Regions from separate parts of the Pseudomonas sp. zfem002 genome, predicted to be linked through region 1. Evidence: predicted binding sites of a transcription regulator. Region 1 holds the regulator's gene; the other holds the start of a gene.
What was found. Region 1 encodes sigma-54, which starts transcription at its own class of promoters, with help from an activator protein. Its sites were predicted from a motif close to ANTGGCATNNANNTTGCTNT; they were not measured.

Region 1 (15,589 bases):
CAAGATGCAGGGCTACGCCAAGCAGATCCAGTACCAGGCGGGCCGTGACCTCATCGTGCTGACCGACCAGGCCAAGGTGGTCAACGCCGGCAACACCACCGAAGGCGAGAAGATCGTCTACAACTCCAAGACCCAGGTCGCTACTGCCGGTCGCGGCGGCAAGGACATCCAGACACCACGTCAGCGTATCGACATGGTGATCCAGCCGAAGAAGAAGGCCGAGTAATGGCAACTCTCAAAGCCCAGCATCTGGCCAAGAGCTACAAGAGCCGGCAAGTCGTGCGTGACGTCAGCCTGTCCATCGACAGCGGCCAGATCGTCGGCCTGCTGGGGCCCAACGGCGCCGGCAAGACCACCTGCTTCTACATGATCGTCGGCCTGGTCCAGGCCGATCAGGGCCGCGTCCTGATCGACGACCTGGACGTCAGCCACCAGCCGATGCACGGTCGCGCCCGCGCCGGCATCGGCTATCTGCCGCAGGAAGCGTCGATCTTCCGCAAGCTGTCGGTGGCCGACAACATCATGGCCATCCTGGAAACCCGCAAGGACCTCGATCGCGATGGGCGCCGCAAGGAGCTGGAAAGCCTGCTGCAGGAATTCCACATCAGCCACATCCGCGACAACCTAGGCATGAGTCTGTCCGGTGGCGAGCGTCGCCGCGTGGAAATCGCCCGCGCCCTGGCGACCGCACCAAAGTTCATCCTGCTCGACGAACCCTTTGCCGGTGTCGACCCGATTTCGGTCGGCGACATCAAGCAGATCATCCACCACCTGAAGGCCAAGGGCATCGGCGTTCTGATCACCGACCACAACGTCCGTGAGACCCTGGATATCTGCGAAACCGCTTACATCGTCAACGATGGTCAACTGATCGCCGAAGGCGACTCGGAAACCATCCTGGCCAACCAGTTGGTGAAAGAGGTGTACCTCGGCCACGAGTTCCGCTTGTAGGTTCGAGGTCGTTGGAATGACCGGGCGCTGGCCTTAAGCCACTATTCGCGGCTTAATTGTTACAGCGCTCTAGGCAAACGCTACAATTTCAGGCATATATCTTGCTTAAAATTGGCGCCCCGCGTCCGTGTAGTAGATGGCGCATGCGCGCCGGCGAATAAGGTGTTAAGCCCCAGCCATGAAACCATCGCTCGTCCTAAGAATGGGCCAGCAACTGACGATGACCCCGCAGTTGCAACAGGCCATACGTCTGCTCCAGCTTTCCACGCTGGACCTGCAGCAGGAAATCCAGGAAGCCCTGGAGTCCAACCCGATGCTCGAACGTCAGGAAGAAGGCGACGACTTCGACAACAGCGACCCCATGGCCGACAACGCCGAGAGCAAGCCGGTCGCGGAAACGCAGGAAAGCAGCTTCGAACAGTCCGCACCGAGTGCGGAGAACCTCGAAGAAGGCGAATGGAACGAGCGCATCCCCAACGAACTGCCGGTCGACACTGCCTGGGAAGACATCTACCAGACCAGCGCCAGCAGCCTGCCCAGCAATGACGACGACGAGTGGGACTTCACCACCCGCACCTCGGCGGGCGAGAGCCTGCAGAGCCACCTGCTCTGGCAACTGAACCTGGCGCCGATGTCGGACACCGACCGGCTGATCGCCGTCACCCTGATCGACTGCATCAACAACCAGGGCTACCTCGACGAAACCCTGGAAGAAATCTGCGACTCCTTCGATCCCGAACTGGATATCGAGCTGGACGAGATCGAAGCCGTCCTGCACCGCATCCAGCAGTTCGAACCCGCCGGCATCGGCGCGCGCAACCTCGGCGAATGCCTGCTGCTGCAACTGCGTCAGCTGCCCGCCAATACGCCGTGGATGGGCGAAGCACAGCGCCTGGTCAGCGACTACATCGACCTGCTCGGCAGCCGTGACTACAGCCAGCTGATGCGCCGCATGAAGCTCAAGGAAGACGAACTGCGCCAGGTCATCGAACTGGTGCAGAGCCTCAATCCGCGCCCTGGCTCGCAGATCGAATCCAGCGAGCCCGAATACGTGGTTCCCGACGTGATCGTGCGCAAGGACAACGAGCGCTGGCTGGTGGAACTCAACCAGGAAGCAGTACCGCGCCTGCGGGTCAACCCGCAGTACGCCGGTTTCGTCCGCCGCGCCGACACCAGCGCCGACAACACCTTCATGCGCAACCAGTTGCAGGAAGCGCGCTGGTTCATCAAGAGCCTGCAGAGCCGTAACGAAACCCTGATGAAGGTGGCGACCCAGATCGTCGAGCACCAGCGCGGTTTCCTCGACCATGGCGACGAGGCCATGAAGCCGCTGGTCCTGCACGACATCGCCGAGGCGGTGGGCATGCACGAATCGACCATCTCCCGGGTGACCACGCAGAAATACATGCACACGCCCCGCGGAATCTATGAGCTGAAGTACTTTTTCTCCAGCCATGTGAGCACCTCCGAAGGGGGGGAATGCTCCTCCACCGCTATCCGCGCGATCATCAAGAAACTGGTTGCCGCGGAAAATCAGAAAAAGCCATTGAGTGACAGCAAGATCGCTGGTTTACTGGAGGCACAAGGCATCCAGGTAGCACGTCGCACCGTCGCCAAGTACCGCGAGTCGCTCGGCATCGCACCCTCGAGTGAACGCAAGCGATTGATGTGACAGTTCCTGAGATGTGCCATCGCAATTCAGTGGCAGGCGCAACACCTGCCTCTTTATGCACGGCAACAAAGGAGAAGCAGTATGCAAGTCAACATCAGTGGACAACATGTAGAAGTCACTCCACCGCTTCGTGAATATGTCGAATCGAAGCTGAAGCGTCTGGAGGGTCATTTCGACAGGATCACCAACGTGCAGGTCATCATGAAGGTCGAGAAACTCCAGCAGAAAGTGGAGGCGACCTTGCAGATTCCGGGTGGTGAAGTGGTTGCGAATGCCGAAGACGCCGACATGTATGCCGCCATCGACTCCTTGACCGACAAGCTCGACCGCCAACTGAAAAAACACAAGGAAAAACAGCAAAGTCTGCTGCAAGGTGCAGCGGCACGCTGATCCCCCTCATCCATGATCCGACTTGAATCCATCCTGACCCCCGGCCGTTCCCTGGTGAACGTGCCGGGCGGCAGTAAAAAGCGCGTACTCGAACAGATCGCCAACCTGATCGGCCAGGAAGTCCCCGAGCTGGACACCCAGGACGTATTCAAAAGCCTGATCGACCGGGAAAAACTCGGCTCGACGGGTTTCGGCAACGGCATCGCCATTCCCCACTGCCGCCTCAAGGGCTGCAACAGTCCAATCAGCGCGCTGCTGCATCTGGACGCCCCCATCGATTTCGACGCCATCGACGGCGCCCCGGTAGACCTGCTGTTCGTCCTGCTGGTACCGGAAGCCGCCACCGATGCGCACCTTGAGCTGCTGCGCCAGATCGCCAGCATGCTTGACCGCAAGGACGTGCGTGACCGACTGCGCGCCGCCCCGAGCAGCACCGCCCTTTACCAGGTTGTCCTGGACGAGCAGAACGGAAGCTGACCATGCGCCTGATCATTGTCAGCGGCCGTTCCGGATCCGGCAAAAGCACCGCCCTCGATGTCCTGGAAGACAATGGTTTCTACTGTATCGACAACCTCCCCGCCGGCCTGTTGCCGCAGTTGGCGGAGAGCGCGCTGATCAACACCGAATTGCTGCAACCGCGGGTCGCGGTGTCGATCGACGCCCGCAACCTGCCCAGCCACCTGACGCGCTTCCCGGAATTGCTCGACGAAGCCCGCGCACGGCACATCCAGTGCGATGTCCTGTATCTGGATGCAGACGAAGAAACCCTGCTCAAGCGTTTTTCCGAAACCCGTCGACGCCACCCGCTGACCAACCAGGACCGTTCCCTGGCCGAGGCGATCCGTGTCGAAAGCGACCTGCTCGGCCCCATCGCCGACCTCGCGGACCTGAAGATCGACACCACCAGCCTGAACCTGTATCAGCTGCGTGACACGATCAAGCTGCGCCTGCTCAACCAGCCGGAGCCCGGCACCGCCTTCCTCATCGAGTCCTTCGGCTTCAAGCGCGGCATGCCGGTCGATGCCGACCTGGTGTTCGATGTTCGCTGCCTGCCCAATCCGTACTGGAAACCCGAGCTGCGCGAGCATTCGGGCCAGGATCAACCGGTCATCGACTACCTGGCGACACAGCCCGACGTAGAAGAGATGTTCCAGGACATTTCGTCCTACCTGCTGAAATGGTTGCCGCGCTTCGCCGCCAGCAACCGCGCTTATGTCACCATTGCCATCGGCTGCACGGGTGGCCACCATCGCTCCGTCTACCTGACCGAACGTCTGGGCCAATTGCTGCAACCCATATTGAAGAACGTCCAGGTCCGCCACCGAGACCTCTAGTCCACAGGATTCCACGCGCGATGCCCGCAATCGAAATCGAGATCATCAACAAGCTGGGGCTGCATGCCCGTGCCGCCGCCAAGTTCGTCGGGGTGGCCGGCAAGTTTCCCTGTGCGGTCAAGGTTGGACGGGCGGCGGACCGACTGGTCGACGGCAAGAGCATCATGGCCGTGATGATGCTGGCCGCCGGCAAGGGCACCCAGGTGCACCTGCTGACCGAAGGGGACGAGGATCAGGCAGCGCTGGATGCACTGATCGAGTTGATCAACAACCGGTTCGACGAAGGCGAGTGATCCCCTTCAACAAAAAAGCCCGCCAATTGGCGGGCTTTTTCATGCATCACGACAACGCGGTATCCATCACCATCATCAGACAGAAACCGACGCAGAGCCCCAGACTGGCCAGACGATGATGACCATTGGCCCGTGACTCGGGAATGATCTCCTGGGTCACCACCAGCAACATGGCCCCGGCCGCAAAAGCCAGGCCCAGCGGCAACAGCAGCTCGGCCACCTTCACCAGCCAGGCGCAGAGTATCGCTGCAGCAGGCTCCACCAGCCCCGACGCCGCGCCGATCAGGAAGGCCTTGAAACGCGCCATCCCCGCCCCCGCCAGCACCAATGCGATCACCAGGCCTTCCGGGACGTCCTGCAAGGCGATACCCATCGCCAGACTGTCCGCGTCCGGCATGCCGCCGCCGGCGGAAACGCCGATGGCCATGCCTTCCGGAATGTTGTGGGCGATGATCGCGATGACGAACACCCAGATCCGCGCCGGAACCACCGGCTGAGTACCGCACGCGACCATGGCCTCCGGTGACGCACCGGTGATCTTGCGATCCACCAGGTACAGGCAGAAGGCACCGAACATCAGCCCGGCACTGATCAGGCCACCCGCGCCCCACTTGCCGAAACCGACGGCCTGGGCGGCGTCCAGCCCCGGAATGATCAGCGAGAACGCCGTGGCGGCCAGCATCACCCCGGCACCGAACCCCAGCAGGGTATCGGCCACCGTCACCGGCATATTGCGGATCACCAGCACCGGCACGGCCCCCAGTGCCGTACCCAGGGCACACAGCGCCCCACCCTCCAGCGCGCGCATCATGCGCGGCTCCAGGTCGAGCCAGGCGATTCCCTGGGCCACCAGCAACGCGGTACCGACCAGCAACAGCAAGGTACCCAGGGCCAGACGGAACAAGCGCACACTGCCTATCGACAAGACATCCGAACGCATCCGTCTGTCACTCACGCCAGGGCAGCAACGTAGCGCCGCTCAACTTCGGCCCAGTCGACCACGTTGTAGAAGGCATTGATGTATTCCGGACGACGGTTCTGGTACTGCAGGTAGTAGGCATGCTCCCAGACGTCCAGGCCGAGGATCGGCGTATTGCCGTTCATCAGCGGGCTGTCCTGGTTGCCACTGCTCTCGACCACCAGTGTCTTCTCCGGGGTGACGCTCAGCCAGGCCCAACCGCTGCCGAAGCGGGTAAGCGCAGCCTTGGTGAAGGCATCCTTGAACGCCTCGAAACCACCCAGTTGCTCTTCGATGGCCTTGGCGACCGCGCCGTGGGGCACGCCGCCACCGCTTGGCGACATGACGGTCCAGAACAGGGTGTGGTTGGCGTGACCACCGCCCTGGTTGATCACCGCAGGCTGCAGGTTCTGTGGCAATTGCTTGACCGCGCCCACCAGTTTTTCCACCGGCCACTCGGCCCACTCGGTGCCCTCGATGGCCGCGTTGAGGTTGTTGATGTAGGTCTGATGGTGCTTGGTATGGTGGATCTGCATGGTCTGGGTATCGATGTGCGGTTCCAGCGCATCGTAGGCGTACGGCAATGCAGGCAAGGTATGAGGCATTAGTGAATTCCTTGTTGGAAGGCTTGGTGGATCACGGGGTCCTGACCAGCCAGCACGCCGGGCTGGGGTTCCTGCCGGTACAGCAGGCGCTCGGTGCGCGGGTACTGGCCGTACTCGCTGATGAAGCTCAAGAGTTCGGTGTAGGTCTTGCCGCTCTGGCGCAGCGCTGCTTCACGCAGACTGCGCGCCAGACGCATGTCCTGGCTGGCCCCCAGCAGGCGCTGGTGGATAGCGCAGAGGTATTCGGCGCTTTCCTGCGGCTGCTGGAGGCGCAGATGAAGGTCCGCCAGGTTGTGATGGGAAATCACACAGGCGGCCACCGCTTCGTCGGCGTCATGCCAGCGTTCGAAGAGCACCTGGGCCAGGGCCAGGGCCTGCAAATACAGCTCGCGGGCATCGACCAGATCGCCCTGGTGGAACAGGCGGTTGGCGATTTCGGTGGTGCGTTTCCAATGCTGCATGGCGAACCTCCAAAGCGGTGGGCGGTGTCAGATGCCGCCGGCGGTGAGCTTCTCCGGGTCCAGCAGGACTTCCAGCTGGGCACGCGACAGCTCGGTGTGTTCCAGGGCCACGTCGATGATCGGACGGCCTTGCTTGTAGGCGGTCTTGGCGATTTCGGCGGCCTTCTGGTAACCGATGATCGGGTTCAGCGCAGTAACCAGGATCGGGTTGCGCGCCAGCGCCTCCTTGAGCTTCGGCTCGTTGACCCTGAAGCTGGCGATGGCCTTGTCGGCCAGCAGGCGGCTGGCGTTGGCCATCAGCTCGATGCTGTCGAGCAGGTTCAGGGCGATGACCGGCAGCATGACGTTCAGCTCGAAGTTGCCCGACTGGCCGGCGACGGCGATGGTGGCGTCGTTGCCGATGACCTGCGCGGCGACCATGGCGGTCGCTTCCGGAATCACCGGGTTGACCTTGCCCGGCATGATCGAGGAGCCCGGCTGCAGGCCTTCCAGCTCGATTTCACCGAGACCGGCCAGTGGACCGGAGTTCATCCAGCGCAGGTCGTTGGCGATCTTCATCAGCGCCACGGCGGTGGCCTTCAGTTGGCCGGACACGGCAACCGCGGTGTCCTGGGAACCGATCAGGGCGAACAGGTTGTCACCGGGCACGAAGTCGAGCTGGGTCAGCCCACTCAACTGCCTGGCGAACAGCGCGGAGAACTGCGGATGCGCGTTGATCCCGGTACCGACCGCGGTACCGCCCTGGGCCAGGGCCTGCAGGCTCGGCAGGGTGTTTTCCAGGTGACCGATGCTGGCCTTGATCTGCGCCGCCCAGCCGCCAAGCACCTGGCTCATGCGCACCGGCATGGCGTCCATCAGGTGGGTGCGGCCGGTCTTGACGAACGGATGGACCTGCTCGGCCTTGGCCTCGATGGTCTGGACCAGGTGCTTCAGTGCCGGCAGCAATTGTTCGTGCAGGGTCAGCGCGGCACTGACGTGGATCGTGGTGGGGATGATGTCGTTGCTGCTCTGACCGCAGTTGACGTGATCGTTGGGATTGACCTGCTCGCCCAGCACGCGGCTGGCGAGCGTCGCGATCACCTCGTTGGCGTTCATGTTGGAACTGGTGCCGGAACCGGTCTGGAACACATCCACCGGGAAGTGCTGCATGAAATCGCCGGCGAGCAGTTGCTCCACCGCGGTGACAATCGCCTCACCCTGGGCCGCGCTCACCTGCTCCAGCTGCACGTTGGCCTTGGCTGCGGCGGCCTTGGCCAGCAGCAGCGCCCGGATGAACTGGGTCGGCATGGGTTGCTGGCTGATCGGGAAGTTGTTGACCGCGCGCTGGGTCTGGGCGCCGTACAGGGCCTCGGCCGGCACCTGCAGTTCACCCATGCTGTCACGCTCGATACGGGTATTACTCATCGTCAAGTCCTTGCATCAGTTCAGCGGAAGAAATCGAAGGCAACAGCGTGCAGTTCGCCAGTTGCAGGGCCAGCGGCTGCCAGCGCTGGCCGTGCTCGCCGCCATCGAGCTTGCGCAGCTGCAGCAGCGGTCGCCAGGCCTGGTCCAGGCACAGGCAGCGCCAATGCCACGGCAGCATGCGGTCGCAGGCGGTATCGAGCAGAAGTCGGAAAGACGTCAGGGACACGGTCCACGCCGAGGTATCGGTGCAGCAGACCAGATAGCGTCCTTCAGCGAGGTAGTGTTCGATCAGACGCGGCTCGTCGGGCTCGAGCGCGCAGCGGATGCGCCGACTCAGCCAGCGCCAGTTTTCGAGGTAGGGCAATTCGTGAAGGACGGGTTTCATGAACATCATCGCTCAGATAATGATATTCATTATTAATTGATAAATAGAATCAATTCAAGTTGGTTTCGCCAGGAAAACAAAAAGCCCGGCGCTGAGGCCGGGCTTTCGGGTACTGCGACAGGCGCTTGAATCAGCTACCGGCAACCGTCATGCGCTCGATCAGAATCGAGCCTGTGTGAATGTTGCTTCGAGTCTCCAGATCGCTGCCGATAGCGACAATCTGCTGGAACATATCTTTCATATTCCCGGCGATCGTCACCTCCTGCACGGCGAACTGAATTTCGCCGTTTTCCACCCAGTAACCGGCCGCGCCACGGGAATAGTCGCCGGTGACCATGTTCAGGCCATGCCCCATCAGCTCGGTTACCAGCAACCCGCGCCCCATGCGCCGGATCAGCGCCGCCTGGTCCTCGACGCCATGGCTGACGAACAGGTTGTGCACGCCGCCGGCGTTGGCGGTACTCGGCAGGCCCAGCTTGCGCCCCGAGTAGGTCCCGAGCACATAGGACACCAGTTGGCCGTTTTCGACGAACGGTTTGGCGTAGGTCGCCAGGCCATCGCCGTCGAACGCCGCGCTGCCCAGCGCCCGTGGCAGGTGCGGGCGCTCATCCAGGGTCAGCCAGCTGGGAAACAGGCGCTGGCCGATGGTGCCTTCGAGGAACGACGACTTGCGATACAGGTTGCCGCCGGAAATCGCCGACAGGAAACTGCCGAACAGCCCGCCGGCCAGTTCCGCGGAAAACAGCACCGGGACCTCGCAGGTCGGCACCGGCCGCGCGCCCAGGCGACTCGCGGCACGCTGGGCGGCACGCTGACCGATGCTCAACGGGTCGGCCAGCAGCTCGCCCTGGCGATTGACGTCGTACCAGTAGTCGCGCTGCATCTGCCCGTCGCCTTCGGCGATCATCACGCAGCTCAGGCTGTGCCGGGTCGAGGCATAGCCGCCGATGAAGCCGTTGCTGTTGCCATAGACGCGGCAGCCCTGATGGGTGTTCAGCGTGGTGCCATCGGCATTCTTGATCCGCGCATCGGCGTCGAAGGCCGCGGCCTCGCAGGCCAGGGCCTTTTCGATGGCCTGCTCGGGAGTGATGTCCCAGGCGTGATACAGGTCGAAATCGACGACATCGCGAGCCATCAGGGCCGGATCGGCCAGGCCCGCGCAATCGTCTTCAGAAGTATGCTTGGCAATCGCCAGTGCGGCGGCGACCGTCTCGCGAATCGCCTCGGCACCGCTGGCCGAGGTGCTGGCCGAGCCCTTGCGCTGGCCCACATAGAGGGTGATGCCGAAGCCCTGGTCACGGTTGAACTCCACCGTTTCCACTTCGCGCTGGCGCACCGAAGTCGACAACCCCTGCTCCAGCGACACCGCCACTTCGCAGGCGCTGGCGCCCTGGCGTTTGGCTTCGGCGATGATCTGTTCGACCTGCTCCTGCAAGGCCGGCAGGGCCTGCGGACCGACGCTCTGGACTGCACTCATGGTTTTCTCCACTCAAATACGGCGTTCGGCGAGGGTCATCGAGCGACCGGGCCGGACAAGCGGCCCCCGACTGGTTATCATGGCGGCGTTTCTCAGCGGACTGCCCCCATGGTTGATTCTTACGATGCCTTCGACGAAGGCGAAAAAAGCAAAACCCAGATCAAGCGCGAACTTCAGGCGCTGGTCGAAATGGGCGAGCGCCTTACCACGCTCAAGCCCGACACTCTGGCCAAACTGCCCCTGACCGACGAGTTGCGCAAGGCGCTGGAAGAGCACAAGCGGCACACCGCCAACGAGGCGAAACGCCGTCACCGCTCGTTCATCGGCAAGCTGATGCGCGACCAGGACCTCGACGCGATCAACGCCCTGCTCGATCAACTCGATGCCTCCAGTCGCCAGTACAACGAGCGCTTCCACAACCTGGAACGCTGGCGCGACCGCCTGATCGGCGGCAGCGACGATGTACTGGAGAAGTTCGTCCAGGAATACCCGGACGCCGATCGCCAGCAACTGCGCTCGCAGATCCGCCAGGCCCAGCACGAGGCGAAGACCAACAAGCCGCCAAGTGCCGCACGCAAGCTCTTCAAGTACATCCGCGATCTCGACGAAACCCAGCGCGGCCTGCGCTGAGTTCCAGTGCCGGGCAGGCACCCTGCCCGCCCGGCATCCTCTTCATGCGCCCGTGCCACCCACGGTGATCGCATCGATCTTCAGGGTCGGCTGACCCACACCCACCGGTACCGACTGTCCATCCTTGCCGCAGGTGCCGACGCCGCTGTCCAGGGCCAGGTCGCTGCCGACCATCGACACCCGGCTCATGGCTTCAGGACCGTTGCCGATCAGGGTCGCGCCCTTGACCGGAGCGGTGATCTTGCCGTCTTCGATGAGATAGGCCTCGCTGGTGGAGAAGACGAACTTGCCACTGGTGATATCCACTTGGCCGCCGCCGAGGTTGGCGCAGTACAGACCGCGTTTGACCGAAGCGATGATCTCCGCCGGGTCGCTCTCGCCGGCGCGCATGTAGGTGTTGGTCATGCGCGGCATCGGCAGGTGCGCATAGGACTCGCGCCGCCCGTTGCCGGTGACCGCCATGCCCATCAGGCGCGCGTTGAGCTTGTCCTGCATGTAGCCGACCAGCTTGCCGTTCTCGATCAGGGTGGTGCATTCGGTCGGCGTGCCTTCGTCGTCGACGCTCAGCGAACCGCGACGCCCTTCCAGGGTGCCGTCATCGACGATGGTGCACAGGCTCGATGCGACCATCTCGCCAATGCGTCCGCTGTAGGCCGAACTGCCCTTGCGGTTGAAGTCGCCTTCCAGGCCATGGCCGACCGCTTCGTGCAGCAGCACACCGGACCACCCCGAACCGAGGACCACCGGCAGCGTGCCGGCCGGCGCCGGAACGGCCTCGAGGTTGACCAGCGCCTGGCGCAGCGCCTCACGGGCGAAGCCCATGACGCGATCTTCGGTGAAATAGCGGTAATCGGTACGCCCGCCACCGCCATGGCCGCCACGCTCGCGACGGCCGTTCTGCTCGACGATCACACTGACATTGAACCGCACCAGCGGACGGATATCCGCGGCCAGACTACCGTCGGCGGCGGCGATCAGGATGCGCTCCCAGACCCCGGCCATGCTCACGCTGACCTGCTGGATGCGCGGATCGAGCGCACGGGTGGCGACATCGACACGCTTGAGCAGGTCGACCTTTTCCGCACGGCTCATGACGTCCAGCGGGTTGTCCGGCGCATACAGCGCAGTGACCGCCTGGCTGCGGAAGGCCTGCACCGTGCCGTTCTGCCCGGCCCGGGAAATCGAACGGGCGGCGTGGGCGGCGGAGGTCAGGGCTTCGAGGTTGATCGCGTTGCTGTAGGCGAAGCCGGTCTTCTCGCCGGACTGGGCACGCACGCCCACGCCCTGGTCGAGGTTGAAGCTGCCTTCCTTGACGATGCCGTCTTCCAGCGCCCAGGACTCCGAGATCTGGCCCTGGAAATACAGGTCGGCCGCGTCGATGCCCGGACCGGCCAGCTCACCCAGCACGCTCTGCAGGCTGTCGAGGCTCAGGTCGCCGGGAGCCAGCAGTTGCTCGCTGACGCTTGTTAACAACTCGCTCATAGTCACTCCGAGAGGTGCGCGGGCCGCAAGGCGTCCCGCGAAAAGAAGCGCCGGTGCAAGGTCACCGGCATCCGCGCCCGAATGGACGCTTGTTCGGCGCTGTCGCGCGTGGCCAGCAGCACGGCTTCGCCGCGGGCCTGTTGGGCGAGGATCCGTCCCCAGGGATCGACGATCGCCGCATGACCGTGGGTTTCCCGCGGTCCCGGATGTACGCCGCCCTGGGCGGCGGCCAGCACATAACACTGGTTCTCGATGGCGCGCGCGCGGATCAGCACGTCCCAGTGCGCCGCACCGGTGACCGCGGTGAACGCGGCCGGCGCGCTGATCAGCTCGGCCCCGGCCTCGCGCAAGGCGCTGTACAACTCAGGAAAACGCAGGTCGTAGCACACGCTCAGGCCCAGCTTGCCCACCGGGGTATCGGCGACCACCACCCGCGCGCCGTGGGCATAGTCATCGGACTCGCGATAGCGACCGCGGTTATCGGCAACATCCACGTCGAACAGGTGCAATTTGTCGTAGCGGGCGACCAGCTCGCCGTGCTCGTCCACCAGCAGGGAGCAGGCATGGGCTTTGGCCTCGGGCCGGTCGACAGGCGGCAGCGGCAGGGTGCCCGCCACAATCCATAAGCTGAGGTCACGAGCGGTCTGTTTCAACCACGGCAGGATCGGCCCTTCTCCGCGGGCCTCGGCCAGGCCGATGGCGGCGCTGTCGCGACGGCCCATGGCGGCGAAGTTTTCCGGCAACACGGCAAGCCGCGCGCCCTGCTCCGCAGCCTGTTCAAGCAGGGCCCGGGCCCGGGCCAGATTGCCCGCGATATCGTCCTGACTGATCATCTGAATGACGGCGCTGGTCATATCCATGCTCTACCTGGACTTCTCGAAAGGTTTGATAAAGGTGATTTTAGGCTCTTTCACCGGGCCTTCGACCCGATAGTTGACGCTGGCATAGCGCGCGACCTTGTCGCCGAGCAGCCGATCGACGAGAAACAGCGCCCCGCCAATGGCCGGGGCGCCAACGATCAGCGCGGCCAGCGGCAGATTGTTGGTCACCGGCAGCGTGACCATCAGGTTGGCGTCGATACGGTCACGGACCATGTCCAGGGTGCCATCCAGCTCGAAATTGCTCGACGGCCCGGTCATGGCGATCGGACTGCGGGTCACGTAGACCCCGTCGCTGGCCACCAGCAGGCCTTTCACCCGGTCGTAGCTCAGCCCCTTGTCGAACAGGTCGGAGAAGTCCAGGCGCAGGCGCCGGCCGATCGAGTTGAAATTCAGCAGACCAAACACCCGCAGGGCCTGGGCGCCACCTTCCACTTCGACGAACTGGCCGCTGCGCAAGGTGGCATCCATGGTTCCGGAGAATCGCTTGAGGCTGATCCAGGCCGGCGACCCCTGCCAGCGGCCATCGACATCCATATGGAATTCGCGACTGGTGACGGACGGCGCGAAGTTCCATGCCTTCAGTACATCCGCCAGGTTCTTGCCTTCCAGACGCCCCTTGAACCAACTGCCGCTGGCCCCCGGCGCGCCTTCCCAGCCGGCAGTGCCATCGATCATCAGGCCGTTGAGATCAAGGTCGAGATCGTTGAAGGCGATACCTCGCGCGGTGGGACGCACTTTCAGCGACCAGCTCCCCAGCAGGTCGTCGCCGCGGAACAGCTTGGCGATGTTCAGGTCCAGCGCCGGAATGTTGCGCGGATCCACCGAAGCCAGCGGGTCGGGAGCATCGGGCGAGGCCTCCTCGCTCGGATCGGCGGCGGGCAGGTGCAGGGTCTGCAGGTTGATGGCGATGGGCGCGGCCTTGGCATCGGGGATGCGCGCATTGCCGATGACTTCCTGGCTGTCCAGGCGCAGGCCCCAGTTGTCGCTGTTGCGGTCCAGGCGCACTACCGCCTGGTTCAGTTCGAAGCTGTAGGCTTTCAACTTGCCGATGCTCAGGTCGATATCCCGCAGGATCTGCCGCGCGCTGCCGCCGGGGTCGCTGCCGGCATAGGCGCTGGCCTTGTTCTGCCAGCCTTCCACATCCACTTCGGCCAGCTTGCCCTTGACCCGCAGCCCCGGGATCGACGGCACCTGCGCAGTGCCGCCACCCAGCACCAGCTCACCGCGGACCTGCTCGGTCTTGCCCGGCTGCGCGGCCATGGCCAGACTGGCCAGGTCGGCATAGGTCGCATCGATCCGCCGCTCGGCGCCCTGCAGGTTCATGCGGAACTGGCTGGCACGGGTGTCGTTGGCGCCCTTGCCGAAAGGCGCCGGCAGATCGATGCTCAGTCCCTTGAGGTTGGAGTCGACGCTGAGTTCGCTGGTGCTGCCCAGCAACACCTGCAGTTGATAAGGCAACTCGCCCGAAACCGGCAGCGGCTGGTTGAACTGCAACCAGTCGGTCAGGGACTTAAGGGCGATCTGCCCCTTGGCGGCGATCCGCGTCTGCAGTTGACCAGGCTTGCCTTCGGCGAAGATCTCCGCGCTGACCGGCTTGCCGAACGCCGTGAGGGCGATGTTCCTGCCGCTCAGGCCCTTGTCCAGGTCGAAGCGGAAATCGCCCTTGAGCTGACTCAGTTCGAGCAGCGGTTCGCTGAGTTTCAAGCGTGCATCCCGGGTCTGGAAGTCCACCACCACCTTGGGCGTCTGGCCATGGGCCAGCGGGATGTCCAGTTTCAGCGAACCGTCGAGGCCGCCCTCGCCTTCCCAGCCGGCGAAGGTGGCAGCGGTGCCGATCGGCGCTTCCTGGAGAATCTTCAGGCCATCGCCGAGGGTGCCATCGAAGGCCCCGTCGACGTACAGATGGCTGTGCTCCCCCGCCGCAACATGGGGAATGTCCACCAGCACATCACTGACATAGGTGTTGAGCATCTGCCCGCGGCTGGCCTTGATCCGCACACCGTGATCGTCGATGAACACATCACCGTCGACCTTGCTCAGTTGCGGCCAGCCCGGCTGGAAGTCCAGGACCGCATCCTCGACCTTGAAGAACAGCGTGATGCTGCGGGCATGATCCGGCGCCCCATGATTCAGCGAGCCCTGATACTGGAAATAGCCCTCGTCGACCTTGCCCTTGAGGATTGCGGTACGCAGCCAGTGGGCCACATCGGGGCTGAGCACTTCCGGCAGGTACTTGCCGGTGTAGCGGCCATCGCCCTCGACCAGACCGACCCGCAGGTCCATGTAGTCCTCGCTGCCTTCGTCGAACAGCAGGCGGATAAGGAAGTCACCGGCGATCTTGCCCTCTTCGCCCAGGACCTTGAGATAGGGGGCGATCAGGGTGAAGCCGTCCTTGTCCAGCTTCCAGGTCAGCTGCGCGTTGGCTTTCAGGTAATGCCAGGGATCGGCGAAGATCGGCACCAGGTGCAGCATGAACTTCTCGGTATCCAGACGCAGTTCGCCGTGACCAAGGTCGCCGCTGATGCTGCCGCTGACATTCCCCGCCGCCGGCGCGCCATGGTAGGCATCGAAGCCGACCCGGTCGAGGTTGGCGGCGAAACTGAACATGCGATCGCCTTCGACCTGCGGGCGGATATCCAGCAGCACGTTGCGCAGGCCGCCGGTCA
Region 2 (15,589 bases), on a different contig from region 1:
GAGCACGACGATATGGTCGGAAATGCTCATGACCATGCCCATGTCATGTTCGATCAGCACCACGGTGATGTCGTGCTCGTCGCGCAGCACGCGAATCATCCGGCTCAGGGCCTCGGTCTCCTGCGGGTTGAGACCGGCGGCCGGCTCGTCGAGGCAGATGATCTTCGGCCGCGTGCACATGGCCCGGGCGATTTCCAGGCGGCGCTGCTGACCGTACGACAGCTCGCCGGCGAGGCGGTTGGCGCAGTCCACCAGGTCCACCACTTCCAGCCAGTAGAAGGCATGGTCGAGGGCGTCGCTTTCCGCCTTGCGGTAGGCCTTGGTGTTGAGCACGCCGGCCAGCAGGTTGCGGTTGACCCACATGTGCTGGGCCACCAGCAGGTTCTCCACCACGGACATTTCCCGGAACAGGCGAATGTTCTGGAAGGTCCGCGCCAGACCCGCGCGGTTGACCAGGTGGGTACCGCCGAACATCTTGTAGCGCAGGCGGCTGGCGAAGCGGGCCGGCGAGAAGAAGTCACCGAACTGGAAGCGTTCGCCGAGCAGCTGGATCACATTGGTACGCGAACCGCGCACGTTCAGTTCGATCTTGCCGCCACTGGCCTTGTAGAACCCGGTGAGGCAGTTGAACACGGTGGTCTTGCCGGCGCCGTTGGGGCCGATCAGGGCGAAGATGTCGTTGCGTTTGACCTTCAGGCTGACGTCGCTCAGCGCCTTGATCCCGCCGAACTGCATCATCAGGTTATCCACAGACAGAATCACGTCGTCGCTCATGGCGCCACTCCTTTACGCGGGACTACACCGGCACGGCTGATACGGATCAGCCCGCGCGGTCGCCAGATCATCATCACCACCATGAGCACGCCGAACAGCAGCACGCGATATTCGGAGAAGCTGCGCAGCAGTTCCGGCGCCACGGTCAGGACGAACGCGGCGATCACCACGCCGACGGTCGAACCCATGCCGCCCAGGACCACGATGGCAAGGATCAGCGCCGACTCGAAGAAGGTGAACGACGACGGGTTGACGAAGCCCTGGTAGCTGGCGAAGAACACCCCGGCCAGGCCGGCGGTTGAAGCGCCCAGGGTGAACGCCGAAAGCTTCACCAGGACATGGTTGAGGCCCATGGAACGACAGGCGATCTCGTCCTCGCGCAGCGCTTCCCAGGCCCGGCCGACCGGCATGCGGGTCAGCCGGTGCTTGATGTACAGCACCGCCAGGACGACGAGGAACAGCACCGCGTAGATGAACACGAACTTGAGGTTGGGGTTGTAATCGAAGCCGAAGAACTCGTGGATCGGCACCCCGCCGTCCTTGGCCCGACGGCCGAACTCCAGGCCGAAGATGGTCGGCGATGGCACCGGCATGCCGTTCGGACCGCCGGTGAAGGACAGCCAGTTGTTCAGCACCAGGCGGATGATTTCACCGAAGCCCAGGGTCACGATCGCCAGGTAGTCGCCGTGCATGCGCAACACCGGGAAGCCGAGTATGCACCCCGCCAGTGCCGCGGCGATGGCCGCCAGCGGCAGCACCGTCCAGAAGCCCAGGCCGAGGTACTGGTAGCCCAGCGCCAGGCCGTAGGCGCCAATGGCGTAGAACGCCACGTAGCCGAGGTCGAGCAGACCGGCCAGGCCCACCACGATGTTCAGGCCGAGGCCCAGCAGCACGTAGATCAGGCCGAGGATGACCACGGTCAGCAGGTACTTGTTGGCGAAGATCGGGAAGACGATGGCGATGACGATCAGTGCCGGGATGATGTAGCGCAGGCGCGACTTGTAGTCCGGCGCCCGCACGTGGACACCCGAGCCACCGCTTTCGAAGCCGCTGAGCATGCGCTGGCCGGCGGCGGTCTGCAGGAACAGGCTGATGACCAGGCGCCCGGCCATCACCCCGCCGACCAGCCAGGCGACGCGGGTCGGCTCGGCGTTGAAATCGTAGCCGTCGAGGACCACGCCCACCACCGGGCCGAACACGATCAGGGCGAGCAGGCCGGCGACAATGGTTTCCAGCAGGGTGCGTTTGATATCGAAACCGGAAGAAGCAGTTTTGGCAGTGGACATGTTCACACCTTAGCCACGAGCGGGCGACCCAGCAGGCCCTGGGGACGGAAGATCAGGATCAGCACCAGCAGCGAGAAGCTGAACACGTCCTTGTAGTCGGAGTTGACCAGGCCGGCGAACAGCGATTCGGAGATGCCCAGCACGATCCCCCCGAGCATGGCCCCGGGCAGCGAGCCGATACCGCCGAGCACCGCGGCGGTGAACGCCTTGATGCCGATGATGAAGCCGGCATAGAAGTCGAAGGTGCCGTAGTTCATGGTGATCAGCACGCCGGCCAGCGCGGCCATCACCGCACCGATGACGAACACGTAGGAAATCACCCGGTCGGTGTTGATCCCCAGGATCGAGGCCATCTTGCGGTCCTGCTGGGTGGCGCGGCACATGCGGCCGAGCTTGGTGTACTTGATCACGTAGGTGAGCAGGGCCATGCCGGCGAACGCGGCGACGAGGATGAAGATCTTGGTGTAGGTCAGTTGCACGAAGCCGGTGCCGACTTCGAAGCGCCACGCGCCTTCGAGCAGGGTCGGCACGCCTTGCTGGCGGGCGCCCTGGCTGATCTGCGCGTAGTTCTGCAGGATCAGCGAGATGCCGATGGCGCTGATCAGCGGCGCCAGGCGGGTGGAGTTGCGCAGGGGCTTGTAGGCGATGCGTTCGATGGTGAAGCCGTAGACCCCGGTGACGACGATGGTGAACAACAGGGTCCCCAGCATCAGCAGGGGGAACGACTCGATACCGAAATAAGCCAGCAATGCCAGGCTGATCGCCGCCAGGTAAGCGGAGATCATATACACCTCGCCGTGCGCGAAGTTGATCATGCCGATGATGCCATAGACCATTGTGTAGCCGATGGCGATCAGACCATAGACGGACCCGAGGGTCAGTCCATTGATCAGTTGCTGCAGGAAAATTCCATCCATAACGCAATCTCACGTATTCGAGATTGCACAAGCGCCGACTACGGCGGGCCCCGGATGACACGGCCCTCGCAGCGCAGGATTGTGCAGATCTACAAGAAGGGACAGGTACGGCGCTGAACCGGGCAACGGCCCGGGCGTTGGCAGCCCGGGCCGGATGCCATTGTTATTTTTGTTTTTCCAGTTGGTGATACTTGCCGTTGGCGTCCCACTGGTAGACCACGTAGTCGGAGACGGTCAGGTCGCCCTTGCTGTCCCACTTCTTCTCGCCCATCACGGTTTTCACCGGATTGGCCTTGAGCCACTTGGCGGCATCTTCGCCCTTGTTCGACTTGGCGCCCTCGAAGGCGGCAGCCAGCGCCTGGACCGAGGCATAGGCATACAGGGTGTAGCCTTCCGGCTCGGTGCCACCCTTGCGGAACTGCTCCACGACGTCCTTGCTGTCCGGCAGCAGGCGCGGGTCGGCGCCGAAGGTCATGTACACGCCGTTGGTGTACTGGGCGCCGCCAGCGGTGGCCACCAGTTCGTCGGTGACGATGCCGTCATCGGACATGAACGGAATGTCCTTCAGGCCCTGCTCGCGCAACTGACGGACCAGCGGGCCGGCTTCCGGATGCAGGCCGCCGAAGTAGACGACGTCGGCACCGGCGGCGCGAATCTTGGTGACCACCGCGCTGAAGTCCTTCTCGCCACGGGTCAGGCCTTCGTACAGCACCGGCTTCACGCCGCGTTTCTCCAGCTGTGCCTTGGTCGCGTCGGCGAGGCCCTGGCCGTAGGTGTCCTTGTCGTGGAGGACCACGACCTTCTTGCCCTTGAGCACGTCGACGATGTAGTCGCCGGCGACGATGCCCTGCTGGTCGTCACGCCCGCACATGCGGAACATGGCGCCGAGGCCACGCTCGGTGACCTGCGGGTTGGTCGAGCCTGGGGTGATGGCGATCACGCCCGCTTCGTCATAGACCTCGGACGCCGGGATGGTCGAAGACGAGCAGAAGTGGCCGACCACACCCGCGACCTTGTCCTGGTCCACCAGGCGGTTGGCCACGGCCACGGCCTGCTTCGGTTCACAGGCGTCGTCGCCCTTGACCAGGACGATCTTCTCGCCGTTCACCCCACCCTTGGCGTTGATCACGTCGGCCGCGGCCTGGGCACCTTTCATGTACTGTTCGCCGAACGCTGCGTTGGCACCGGTCATCGGGCCCGCGACGCCGATCTTCAGATCGGCCTGGACATACGAAGAAACGCCCAGCGCCGTGGCTACGGCGAGAGCGAGAAAGCCTTTCTTGTAAAACGTCTGCGACATGTGGTGGTGCTCCTGATGTTTTTTTGATTGGCACTACGACTTCAGCAACTTGTTTCAGCCATTTGCTCCGAGCAAGGGCCGTGCCATAGGTTTTTCATTCGAAAAAAACTCGCACCAGGGTTCGCCGGCAGGCGGCAACGGTCATTCTTTCCGGGTCGTGCAACCGCAAACCAGACACAAAGCGCCACCTTCCGCTTGAGGAAGGCGCAACCAAGACATGCCATCATTGCAACCCCGATGCGTGTTTACGTGCAACCGACCTGTAACAGCATGCGTAACGGAACTGCACATCCGTGGTGCGCGACTGCTACAGCAAGCACCATAAGAGGCTAGACCGCGTTGGAGAAATCGCCGCTATATGTAGTCTGCTACCGAATGACTCGCGAGACGCGAGCCACCCCGCAGCTGAAACGCTGGCACAATGAACAGCCTTGATGGCACCCGCCGGAACTGGAGCCTTATATGAGCGAAAGCGCCTTCGCCGACCGCATCGTGCAAAGCCTGCTGGACACCGACTTCTACAAGCTGACGATGATGCAGGCGGTGCTGCACAACTACCCCAACGTCGACGTCGAATGGGAGTTCCGCTGCCGCAACGGGGAAGACCTGCGCCCCTATCTGGGGCAGATCCGTGCCGAGGTCGAGCGCCTCGCCGACCTGAGCATCAGCGACGAGCAACTGGGCTTTCTCGAGAAGATCAGCTTCATGAAGCCGGACTTCCTGCGTTTTCTCGGCCTGTTCCGCTTCAACCTGCGCTACCTGAAGATGGGCATCGAGAACGATCAGTTCTACCTGCGCCTGCACGGCCCCTGGCTGCATGTGATCCTGTTCGAGGTGCCGCTGCTGGCCATCATCAGCGAGGTGCGCAACCGCAATCGTTATCCACAGGTGCGCCTGGAGCAGGCCCGCGAGCAACTGCTGCGCAAGTTCGACTGGCTGCGCGCCAATGCCAGCGACGACGAGCTGGCCGAGCTGCAGGTGGCCGACTTCGGCACCCGCCGGCGCTTCTCCTACGGTGTCCAGGAAACCGTGGTCAAGGTGCTCGCGGCCGAGTTCCCGGCGCGCTTCGTCGGTACCAGCAACGTGCACCTGGCATGGAAACTGGATATCAAGCCGCTGGGCACCATGGCCCATGAATGGATCATGGCCCACCAGCAGCTCGGCCCGCGCCTGATCGACAGCCAGATCGCCGCCCTCGACTGCTGGGTCCGCGAATACCGCGGCCTGCTCGGCATCGCCCTGACCGACTGCATCACCATGGATGCCTTCCTGCGCGATTTCGATCTGTACTTCGCCAAGCTGTTCGACGGCCTGCGCCACGACTCCGGTGATCCGGTGATCTGGGCGGAAAAGGCCATCGCCCACTACCGCAAGCTCGGAATCGACCCGATGACCAAGACCCTGGTGTTTTCCGACGGCCTCAACCTGACCCGCTCACTGGAAATCTTCCGGGCACTGCGCGGACGCATCAATGTCAGCTTCGGCATCGGTACCAACCTCACCTGCGACATCCCCGGAGTGGCGCCGATGAGCATCGTGCTTAAAATGACCGACTGTAACGGCCAGCCCGTGGCGAAGATCTCCGACGAGGCCGCCAAGACCCAGTGCCGCGACCCGAATTTCGTCTCTTACCTGCGTCACGTTTTCCAAGTTCCCAGCGAGGAGTAACCCATGCAAGCCGTCCAGCGAGAGATCGCGCAGCAGCTCAAGGTCCAGCCGCCGTTCGCCGACCGCGCCGAGCTCGACGTCGAAGTCACCCGGCGCGTCGCCTTCATCCAGCAGTGCCTGAAGAATGCCGGGCTCAAGACCCTGGTCCTGGGCATCAGTGGCGGCGTCGATTCGCTGACCGCGGCGCTGCTGGCCCAGCGGGCGATCAACGAACTGCGCCAGCAGAGCGGCGACGAGCAGTACCGCTTCATTGCCGTGCGCCTGCCCTACCACGTGCAGCACGACGAACACGATGCCCAGGCCTGCATCGATTTCATCCAGCCGGACGAGTGCCACACGGTCAACATCGCCCCGGCGGTCCGCGCCCTGGCGGCCGAGGTCAAGGCCCTGGAAGGCGGCAAACCGGCCATGGTCGATTTCGTCGTCGGCAACACCAAGGCGCGCATGCGCATGGTGGCCCAGTACACCATCGCCGGTGCCCGCGCCGGCCTGGTGATCGGCACCGACCATGCCGCCGAGGCGGTGATGGGCTTCTTCACCAAGTTCGGTGACGGCTCCTGCGACCTGGCCCCGCTGAGCGGCCTGGTGAAAAATCAGGTACGGGCCATCGCGCGCAGCTTCGGCGCCCCGGAATCACTGGTGGAAAAAGTGCCGACCGCCGACCTCGAAGACCTGGCCCCGGGCAAGCCGGACGAGGCCTCGCACGGCGTGACCTACGCGCAGATCGATGCGTTCCTGCATGGCGAGCCCGTCAGCGAGGAAGCGTTCGACATCATCAAGCGGACGTACGAAAAGACACAGCACAAGCGGGAAATGCCGTTCGCGCCGTAAGAAAGAAAAGCATCGCCGGCAAGCCAGCTTCCACAGGTCCGGTGTACACCAGGACCCTGTGGAGGCCGGCTGATCGCAGCAATTACTTCAGAACGATGGTGCCCTTCATCATGGCGATGTGGCCTGGGAAGGAGCAGAAGAAGCCGTAGGATTCACCAGCGGCCAGCTTGGACACGTCGAAGCTCACCGAGTCGGACTCGCCACCACCGATCAGCTTGGTGTGCGCGACGATGCGCGCATCGCTGGCGTCCAGGTAGTCGGCGGCAACGCCCTTGGCCATGCCGGCGGTGGCAACGGCCTGCTCATCGGCAGCCTTGGTGATCACCAGGTTGTGGCCCATGACGTTCTTCGGCAGCTTGCCGACATGCTTCAGCTCGACGGTGAACTGCTTGCAGCTCTTGTCGATGGCGATTTCCTTGGTGTTGTAGGTCATCTGGTCGGTGGACTCGACAGTGACTTTGCAGTCGGCGGCCATTACCTGGGCACTGGCAACGGTCAGCAGGGAAACGGCAACGAATTTGGCAAACATCGTGAATCTCCATGACAGGTTTTTTATTGAAATCAGACTGCCCCATCCCGCGGCTCGCGCTGCTGATGTGGGTCAAGGATAAGACCCTGATCGGGCAGTGAAATTCTTCTATGGCATGCATCAAGACAAACAAAGTGCCGCATCATGCCTCCATGTAGGACGATGAGACAACCTCTCATTTAGGAGTAATCCGACATGTCCCTGAGTAATTTCATGCAAAGCCTGCTCGCCGCCTATGCCTGCGGCGCCAGCGGGACCGCCTGCGAGTTCTCCCGTCCGGAGTGACAGAGGGCTTGGAAGACCCGCCCCATGTCCGTACCCTGTGGCCGTTTTCGACCCGGAGAAAGACATGTCTCTACGTTCCGTTTGTGTGTTCTGTGGTGCCAGCAACGGCGTCAGCCCGGTCTACCGCGAGGCCGCGGTCGCCCTTGGCCAGGCCATCGCCCGGCGTGGCCTGACCCTGGTCTACGGCGGTGGCGCCGTGGGTCTGATGGGCATCGTCGCCGATGCCGCGCTGGCGGCTGGCGGTGAAGTGATCGGCATCATTCCGGTCAGCCTGCAACGCGCCGAGATCGCCCATCCCGGCCTGAGCCGCCTGGAAGTGGTCGACGGCATGCACGCGCGCAAGGCGCGCATGGCCGAACTGGCCGATGCCTTCATCGCCCTGCCCGGCGGCCTCGGCACCCTGGAAGAACTCTTCGAAGTGTGGACCTGGGGCCAGCTCGGCTACCACGGCAAGCCGCTGGGCCTGCTGGAGGTGAACAGCTTCTACGAAAAACTCACCGGTTTTCTCGACCATGTGGTGGACGAGGGCTTCGTCCGCCCGCATCACCGCGCGATGCTGCAGGTCGACGCGGCGCCGGATGCCCTGCTCGATGCCCTGGACGCCTGGCAGCCGCTGGCAGCGCCCAAATGGAAGGATCAGCCGCCCAGCTGATCCAGCGGCAACACCGTCACCCGCACCTCCGGGTCGTGGCTGCCACCGCCGAGGATCACTCCGCGCAGCGGCGAGACATCGGCGAAGTCGCGGCCCCAGCCAAGGGTGATGTGCTCCAGCGCCGGCAGCAGGTTGTTGGTGGGATCGAAATCCACCCAGCCGTGGCGCGGGCAGAACACCGAGATCCACGCATGGGAGGCATCGGCCCCGATCAGCCGGGCCTGCCCGGGCGGTGGTCGGGTCAGCAGGTAGCCGCTGACATAGCGCGCCGCCAGCCCCCGCGAACGCAGGCAGGCCAGCATCAGGTGGGCGAAGTCCTGGCAGACCCCGCGCCGCCGCTGCAGGACCTCGACCAGCGGGGTGGCGACCTGGGTCGCCCCCGCATCGAAGGTGAACTCGCGAAAGATCTTCTCCATCAGCGCCCGCACCGCCTGCAGCAACGGCACACCGGCGGCGAAACAGGGTTCGGAAAACGCCACGAAGGGTCTTTTCAGGCGCACGAACGGCGATTCGAAGCGATAACGGCTGGCTTCGAGCAACGCCTCTGTCAGCGTCTGCCGCGAATAGGCCAAGGCATCCCGCGCCTGTTCCCAGGGCGGCGAAGCGGACAGCGTCGGCAACGCACGCGACATGACTTCGATACGCACCCGGGTACTGACCCGCAGTTCGTCATGCTGATAGTCCAGGCCCAGGCGGGTCAGGGGATTGCCGAACACATCCTGTTCGTCGCGGCGCCGGGTCGGCGTCGGCGTCACCTCCAGCAGCCGCTCCTCGCAACGCTGCCAGGGGCAGTCCCGCGGCCACAGGTGCACCAGTTGCTGGGCCAGCGAGACCGGGCTGGCGTAGCGGTAATGGGTATCGTGAAGAATCTGGTAACGCGCACTCATCAGGCGGACACCGTCTGCTGGCTGACATCGACATGGGCGAAATGGCGCAACGCCAGGCGTTGCGCTGCGGCTTCGGCCCCTTCAGCGATCTGCTCCAGCATCGCCGCCAGCCCGTCGAGCACCGCGCTCAGGCTGGCCTCGCCAAACAGCAGATGTTCCAGGCTGCGCAAGTCGAAATGCCTGAGGCGCTCCGCCAGCCCGAGCAGTTCGTTCTCCGCCGGACTCTGCAGGCGCTCCAGCGAACGCAGCAGCGAGCGCAACTGGAACAGCACGCCATGGGGGTTCTGCTCATCCAGCAGGAGCAGGTCCAGCACCGGCACCAACTGCGCCACCGCGAGATAGCGGGAGCGGTAGGTGATGCTGCTGTTGGCCAGCTCCAGCAACCACTCCAGGCCAGCCTGGTCGCTCGCCGCCGGGCCCCGCAGAAACCCCGCGAGACTGCTGCTCAAGGCGTGCAGGCGTTCGATCCGGCGCCCGGTCAGGAGAAAGCGCCAGCCCTCGTCACGGGTCATGTCGTCGAGGGCGAAGCCGGACAGCGCCGCCAGGGACAGGATCAGGCGGTCGAGAAAATCCAGCAGCTCACTGAAGTCCGCGGACAGGTCGTCCAGGCGCTGCGCCTCGCGCTGCAATTCGCTCAGGGCCTGCCAGTTCTCCCGCGACAACTTGCCCCGCACCTGCCCCGCCGCCCATTGCAGACGCTGCAGACTGGCGCGCAGGCTGAAACTCCAGGCAGGGTCGAGCAAGGCCATGCGCAGGCGGGTGTCCAGGCTTCCCTCCGTGGGCAACAGGGACAGTTCCTCGGCCAGGCGCAGCGCCGCGTCCAGCGCCTGCGGCGAGTCGCCGTCGAGGTAGCGCCCCAGGAGAATCCGCAGCAACCGCGCACTGGCATCGCAGCGCTCGCAGTAACGACCGAACCAGAACAGGTTTTCCACTACCCGCGAGGGCAGATAGGGGTCGGCGCGGACCAGGTCGGCCACGCCGAGCCGGCGACTGGCCTGCCATTGCTCGCCGCGGGCGGCGTGTTCGCCGAGGACCCAGGTGTCCTTGCTGGCACCGCCGCGCTGCATCGAGACCACCTCGGCATCGGCCTGCGCCGCCACCCGAGTCAGGCCGCCCGGCAGCACGCGCCAGCCATCGGCACTGGCCACGGCATAGACGCGCATGCCCACCGGCCGGTCCTTCAGGCCATCGCCCTGCCATACCGGTGCCTGGGACAACTGCGCCAGCTCCTGGGCGACATAGGCGTAGGGCCGCGCCCTCAGCCGCGCGGTCAGCGCCTGACGCTGCGCCGCGTCGAGGTCGCGGCCGAGCAGGGGCTGGAAGCTCTGCGAGGGAAACGCCGGCTTGAACAGCAGGTCCGGCATCTTTTCCAGTGCCTGCTCCAGCGCCGCCGGTTCGCCGCACCACCAGCTGGCGATGGACGGCAGGATCAGTTCCTCGCCCAGCAGGCGCCGACTGATCGCCGGCAGAAAGCCTGGCAGGCCCGGCGACTCCAGCACCCCGCTGCCCAGGGCATTGGCCACCAGCACTCGGCCCTGACGCACCGCATCCAGCAGGCCGGGCACGCCCAGTGCCGAGTCGGTGCGCAATTCCAGGGGGTCGCAGAAATCGTCGTCGAGCCGGCGCAGGATCGCGTGGACCCGGCGCAGGCCGCCGAGGGTCTTGAGATAGACCGTGCCATCGCGCACCGTCAGGTCGCTGCCCTCCACCAGCGGATAGCCGAGCTGGCGGGCGAGGAACAAGTGCTCGAACCAGCTTTCGTTGAAACGCCCGGGCGTCAGCAGCACCACCAGCGGCGTTTCCCGCCCGCTCGGCGCCAGGCGCGCCAGGCTCTGCTGCAGGGTGCGGAAGAAGCCGGCCAGGTGCTGCACATGCAGATCCCGGTACAGCTCGGGAAAGGCACGGGACACCACGGTACGGTTTTCCAGGGCGTACCCCGCGCCGGACGGCGCCTGGGTGCGGTCGGCGGTCACCCACCAGCGGCCATCCGGCCCGCGCGCCAGGTCGGCCGCGTAGAGATGCAGCCAGGTCTGCTCCGGCACCTGGAGGCCCTGGCACGGCCAGAGGAAATTGTTGTGCCCGAAGATCAGCTCCGCGGGCAGCAGCCCTTCACCGATCAGGCGCTGCGGGCCGTAGATATCCGCCAGCAGCGCGTTCAGCAGGCGGGCGCGCTGGGCGATGCCGCGGGCCAACTCGGCCCATTCCGCGGCGGGAATCACCTGCGGCAGCAGGTCCAGCTCCCAGGGGCGGTCGGCGCCATCGGGGTCGGCGTAGATGTTGTAGGTCACGCCGTTTTCCCGCAGTTGCCGATTGAGCAGGGACTGGCGCTGGCTCAGTTGCTGCGCACCGCTGCGCTGCAGATGGGCAAGCAGCTCGCGCCAGTGCGGACGCACGCGGCCATCGACGGCGAGCATTTCATGCCAGGTCGTGGCGCTTGGGTTCAGGGCATCCAGCAGGTCGGGCATCGGCGTGCTCACAGGGAAGTCATGCGCGCAAACGCGGCAAGACTTATGCCAGCGAGCAGGCCTCATGCATGGCTCTGAGCGTGGTTCGTCACACGACAAGCCAGCTCCTACAAAGTTTCGGCCGGCAATGCACTGAGACAGTGCAAGAAGAGGCTTCATGACGGGGCGCAAGCCCCGTCATGGGGCTTAACGCGGCAACACCGGCTGGCGCTTGGTCTTGCCCTTGCCTTTGCCACCCTTGGCGGCGTCCTTGCGTGCCTTGGCCGCTTCCTGGTTGCGGGCGAAGGCGGCAGCCTTGGCTTCCTCGCGCTTGTCCCATGGCTTGGCGCCATTGCTCGCGCGCGGTGGCAGACCGGTGTGCTGGGTGAGGATCTTCTGTTCCTTGGCCACCTTGTGGCTGCCCGACGGAGTCGAGTTCTTGCGCCGGGCGCTCTGGTAGCTGTCGGTGTCCGGCTGGTGCAGCGGGATCAACTGGTGCTTGCCAGGACCGATCAGGTCGGCACGGCCCATGCGCTGCAGGGCCTCACGCAGCATCGGCCAGCCCTTCGGATCGTGGTAGCGCAGGAAGGCCTTGTGCAGGCGACGCTGCTCCTCGCTCTTGACGATGGTCACCCCTTCGCTCTTGTAGGTGACCTTGCGCAGGGGGTTCTTGCCCGAGTGGTACATCGCCGTGGCCGAGGCCATCGGCGACGGGTAGAACGCCTGCACCTGGTCGGCGCGGAAGCCGTTGCCCTTGAGCCACAGGGCCAGGTTCATCATGTCTTCGTCGGTGGTGCCCGGGTGCGCGGCGATGAAGTACGGGATCAGGTACTGCTCCTTGCCCGCTTCCTTCGAGAACTTCTCGAACATGCGCTTGAAGCGGTCATAGGTACCGATGCCCGGCTTCATCATCTGGTTCAGCGGGCCTTCCTCGGTGTGCTCCGGGGCGATCTTGAGGTAGCCGCCAACGTGGTGCGTGACCAGTTCGCGGACATACTCCGGCGACTCCACGGCGAGGTCGTAGCGCAGGCCCGAGGCGATCAGGATCTTCTTCACCCCCGGCAGGGCACGGGCACTGCGGTACAGCTTGATCAGCGACGAGTGGTCGGTGTTCAGGTTCGGGCAGATACCCGGGAACACGCAGGACGGCTTGCGGCAGTGGGTTTCGATTTCCGTGCTCTTGCAGGCGATCCGGTACATGTTCGCGGTCGGCCCGCCGAGGTCGGAAATGACGCCGGTGAAACCCGGGACCTTGTCACGGATTTCCTCGATCTCGCGAATGATCGACTCGTGGGAACGGTTCTGGATGATCCGGCCCTCGTGCTCGGTGATCGAGCAGAAGGTACAACCGCCAAAGCAGCCACGCATGATGTTCACCGAGAAACGGATCATCTCGTAGGCCGGGATCCGCTCCTTGCCGTAGGCCGGATGCGGGATCCGCGCGTAGGGCATGCCGAACACGTAGTCCATTTCCTCGGTGGTCATCGGAATGGGCGGCGGGTTGAACCAAACGTCGACTTCACCATGCTTCTGCACCATGGCCCGGGCGTTACCCGGGTTGGTTTCCAGGTGCAGCACGCGGTTGGCGTGGGCGTAGAGCACCGCGTCGTTGCGCACCTTCTCGAACGACGGCAGGCGGATCACGGTCTTTTCCCGGGTCATCCGCGGACTTTCGAGGATCTGGACGACCTTGGCCTCGTTGGGGTCCTCGACCTCGCCCTTCTGCTGCTCGATGGCGCAGGCCTGGGTGTCCTGGGTGTTGACGTAGGGGTTGATGATCTTGTCGACCTTGCCCGGACGATCGATCCGGGTCGAATCGATCTCGTACCAGCCCTGCGGGGTGTCGCGGCGAATGAAGGCGGTACCGCGGATATCGCTGATGTCCTCGATGCGCTCGCCGGCGGCCAGGCGCTGGGCGATGTCCACCACGGCGCGCTCGGCGTTGCCGTAGAGGAGGATGTCGGCGCAGGCGTCGATCAGGATCGAGTGGCGCACCTTGTCCTGCCAGTAGTCGTAGTGCGCGATGCGGCGCAGCGAAGCCTCGATGCCGCCGAGGATGATCGGCACATGCTTGTAGGCTTCCTTGCAGCGCTGGCTGTAGACCAGGCTGGCGCGGTCCGGACGCTTGCCGGCCAGGCCGCCGGGGGTGTAGGCGTCGTCGGAACGAATCTTCTTGTCCGCGGTGTAGCGGTTGATCATCGAGTCCATGTTGCCGGCGGCGACACCGAAGAACAGGTTCGGCTCGCCGAGCTTCATGAAGTCGTCTTTCGACTGCCAGTTCGGCTGGGCAATGATCCCGACGCGGAAGCCCTGGGCTTCGAGCAGGCGGCCGATGATGGCCATGCCGAACGACGGATGGTCGACGTAGGCGTCGCCGGTCACGATGATGATGTCGCAGGAGTCCCAGCCGAGCTGATCCATCTCCTCCCTGCTCATCGGCAGGAACGGCGCTGGCCCGAAGCATTCGGCCCAGTACTTGGGATAGTCGAAGAGTGGTTTGGCTGCTTGCATGTCAGTGACCGGTTTTTTGGGGGGGCAGGAAAATCACGGGCGCGGAGAATAGCACAAAAATTGACCAATTCCGACGCTGAAGGTCGGAATTGGTGAAGCGACGCGCTTACTCGTCGTCGTCGAAGTTGTAACTGCCCGGAGCGAGGTTCTCGAAGCGCGTGTACTTGCCGATGAAGGCCAGGCGGATGAAGCCGATCGGGCCGTTCCGCTGCTTGCCGATAATGATCTCGGCAATGCCCTTGTGCTCGGTCTCCGGGTGATACACCTCGTCGCGATAGACGAACATGATCACGTCGGCGTCCTGCTCGATCGCTCCGGATTCCCGCAGGTCGGAGTTCACCGGGCGCTTGTTGGGACGCTGTTCGAGGGAGCGGTTGAGCTGCGACAGGGCGATGACCGGGCAGTTGAATTCCTTGGCCAGGGCCTTGAGCGAGCGGGAGATCTCGGAAATCTCGTTGGTCCGGTTGTCGCCGCTGGAACCCGGGATCTGCATCAGTTGCAGGTAGTCGATCATGATCATGGCGATCTCGCCGTGCTCACGCACCAGGCGCCGGGTCCGCGCGCGCATCTCCGACGGGCTGATGCCGGCGGTATCGTCGATGAACAGCTTGCGGTCGTTGAGCAGGTTGACCGCCGAGGTCAGGCGCGGCCAGTCGTCGTCGTCGAGCTGGCCGGAACGCACCTTGGTCTGGTCGATGCGCCCGAGGGACGAGAGCATACGCATGATCAGCGATTCGCCTGGCATCTCCAGGGAGTACACCAGCACCGCCTTGTCGCTGCGCAGGACGGCGTTTTCCACCAGGTTCATGGCGAAGGTGGTCTTGCCCATGGACGGACGGCCCGCGACGATGATCAGGTCGGCCGGCTGCAGGCCGCTGGTCTTCTCGTCGAGGTCGGTGTAGCCGGTGGACAGGCCGGTGATCTCGCTGTCGGAGTTGAACAGCGTGTCGATGCGGTCGATGGCCTTGGTCAGCAGTTCGTTGACCCCTACCGGGCCGCCGGTCTTGGGCCGCGCTTCGGCGATCTGGAAGATCTGCCGCTCGGCCTCGTCGAGGATTTCCTCGGCGTTGCGCCCCTGCGGGTTGAAGGCGCTGTCGGCGATATCGTTGCTGATGCTGATCAGCTGGCGCAGGGTCGAGCGCTCGCGAATGATCTGCGCATAGGCCTTGATGTTGGCCACCGACGGGGTGTTCTTCGCCAGTTCGCCGAGGTAGCCGAGGCCACCGACCTGCGAACTCAGGCCTTCCTTGTCCAGCTGCTCGTGCAGGGTCACCACGTCGAACGGGATGTTCTGGTCGACCAGCTTGTGGATGGCGCGGAAGATCAGGCGGTGGTCATGCCGGTAGAAATCGCCGTCGGAGACTTGATCGAGCACCCGCTCCCAGGCGTTGTTGTCCAGCATCAGGCCACCGAGCACGGCCTGTTCGGCCTCGATGGAATGCGGCGGCACCTTCAGCGCGGCGGTTTGCAGATCGTATTGCTCTGGGGCGGTTATCTCGTTCATG

Region 2: the regulator sigma-54 is predicted to act here: its motif matches at 11,628-11,647, upstream of RTI28_RS18620 (circularly permuted type 2 ATP-grasp protein).

The regions. Positions count from the first base shown of each region.
Region 1 covers NZ_JAVYJH010000002.1:120,279-135,867, forward strand. Annotated here, with positions in the region: gene lptA (lipopolysaccharide transport periplasmic protein LptA) at 1-226, shown strand, start outside; gene lptB (LPS export ABC transporter ATP-binding protein) at 226-951, shown strand; gene RTI28_RS03860 (RNA polymerase factor sigma-54) at 1,130-2,623, shown strand; gene hpf (ribosome hibernation-promoting factor, HPF/YfiA family) at 2,705-3,013, shown strand; gene ptsN (PTS IIA-like nitrogen regulatory protein PtsN) at 3,026-3,490, shown strand; gene rapZ (RNase adapter RapZ) at 3,493-4,347, shown strand; gene RTI28_RS03880 (HPr family phosphocarrier protein) at 4,368-4,640, shown strand; gene RTI28_RS03885 (ZIP family metal transporter) at 4,687-5,580, opposite strand; gene RTI28_RS03890 (superoxide dismutase) at 5,592-6,203, opposite strand; gene RTI28_RS03895 (tetratricopeptide repeat protein) at 6,203-6,664, opposite strand; gene RTI28_RS03900 (class II fumarate hydratase) at 6,692-8,068, opposite strand; gene RTI28_RS03905 (hypothetical protein) at 8,061-8,462, opposite strand; gene pmbA (metalloprotease PmbA) at 8,584-9,930, opposite strand; gene yjgA (ribosome biogenesis factor YjgA) at 10,039-10,560, shown strand; gene tldD (metalloprotease TldD) at 10,603-12,042, opposite strand; gene RTI28_RS03925 (carbon-nitrogen hydrolase family protein) at 12,045-12,896, opposite strand; gene RTI28_RS03930 (YhdP family protein) at 12,906-15,589, opposite strand, start outside.
Region 2 covers NZ_JAVYJH010000016.1:74,405-89,993, forward strand. Annotated here, with positions in the region: gene RTI28_RS18575 (ATP-binding cassette domain-containing protein) at 1-774, opposite strand, end outside; gene livM (high-affinity branched-chain amino acid ABC transporter permease LivM) at 771-2,060, opposite strand; gene RTI28_RS18585 (ABC transporter permease subunit) at 2,063-2,977, opposite strand; gene RTI28_RS18590 (branched-chain amino acid ABC transporter substrate-binding protein) at 3,141-4,277, opposite strand; gene pncB (nicotinate phosphoribosyltransferase) at 4,740-5,945, shown strand; gene nadE (ammonia-dependent NAD(+) synthetase) at 5,949-6,776, shown strand; gene azu (azurin) at 6,859-7,305, opposite strand; gene RTI28_RS18610 (TIGR00730 family Rossman fold protein) at 7,655-8,242, shown strand; gene RTI28_RS18615 (transglutaminase family protein) at 8,227-9,129, opposite strand; gene RTI28_RS18620 (circularly permuted type 2 ATP-grasp protein) at 9,129-11,594, opposite strand; gene RTI28_RS18625 (YgiQ family radical SAM protein) at 11,781-14,084, opposite strand; gene dnaB (replicative DNA helicase) at 14,191-15,588, opposite strand.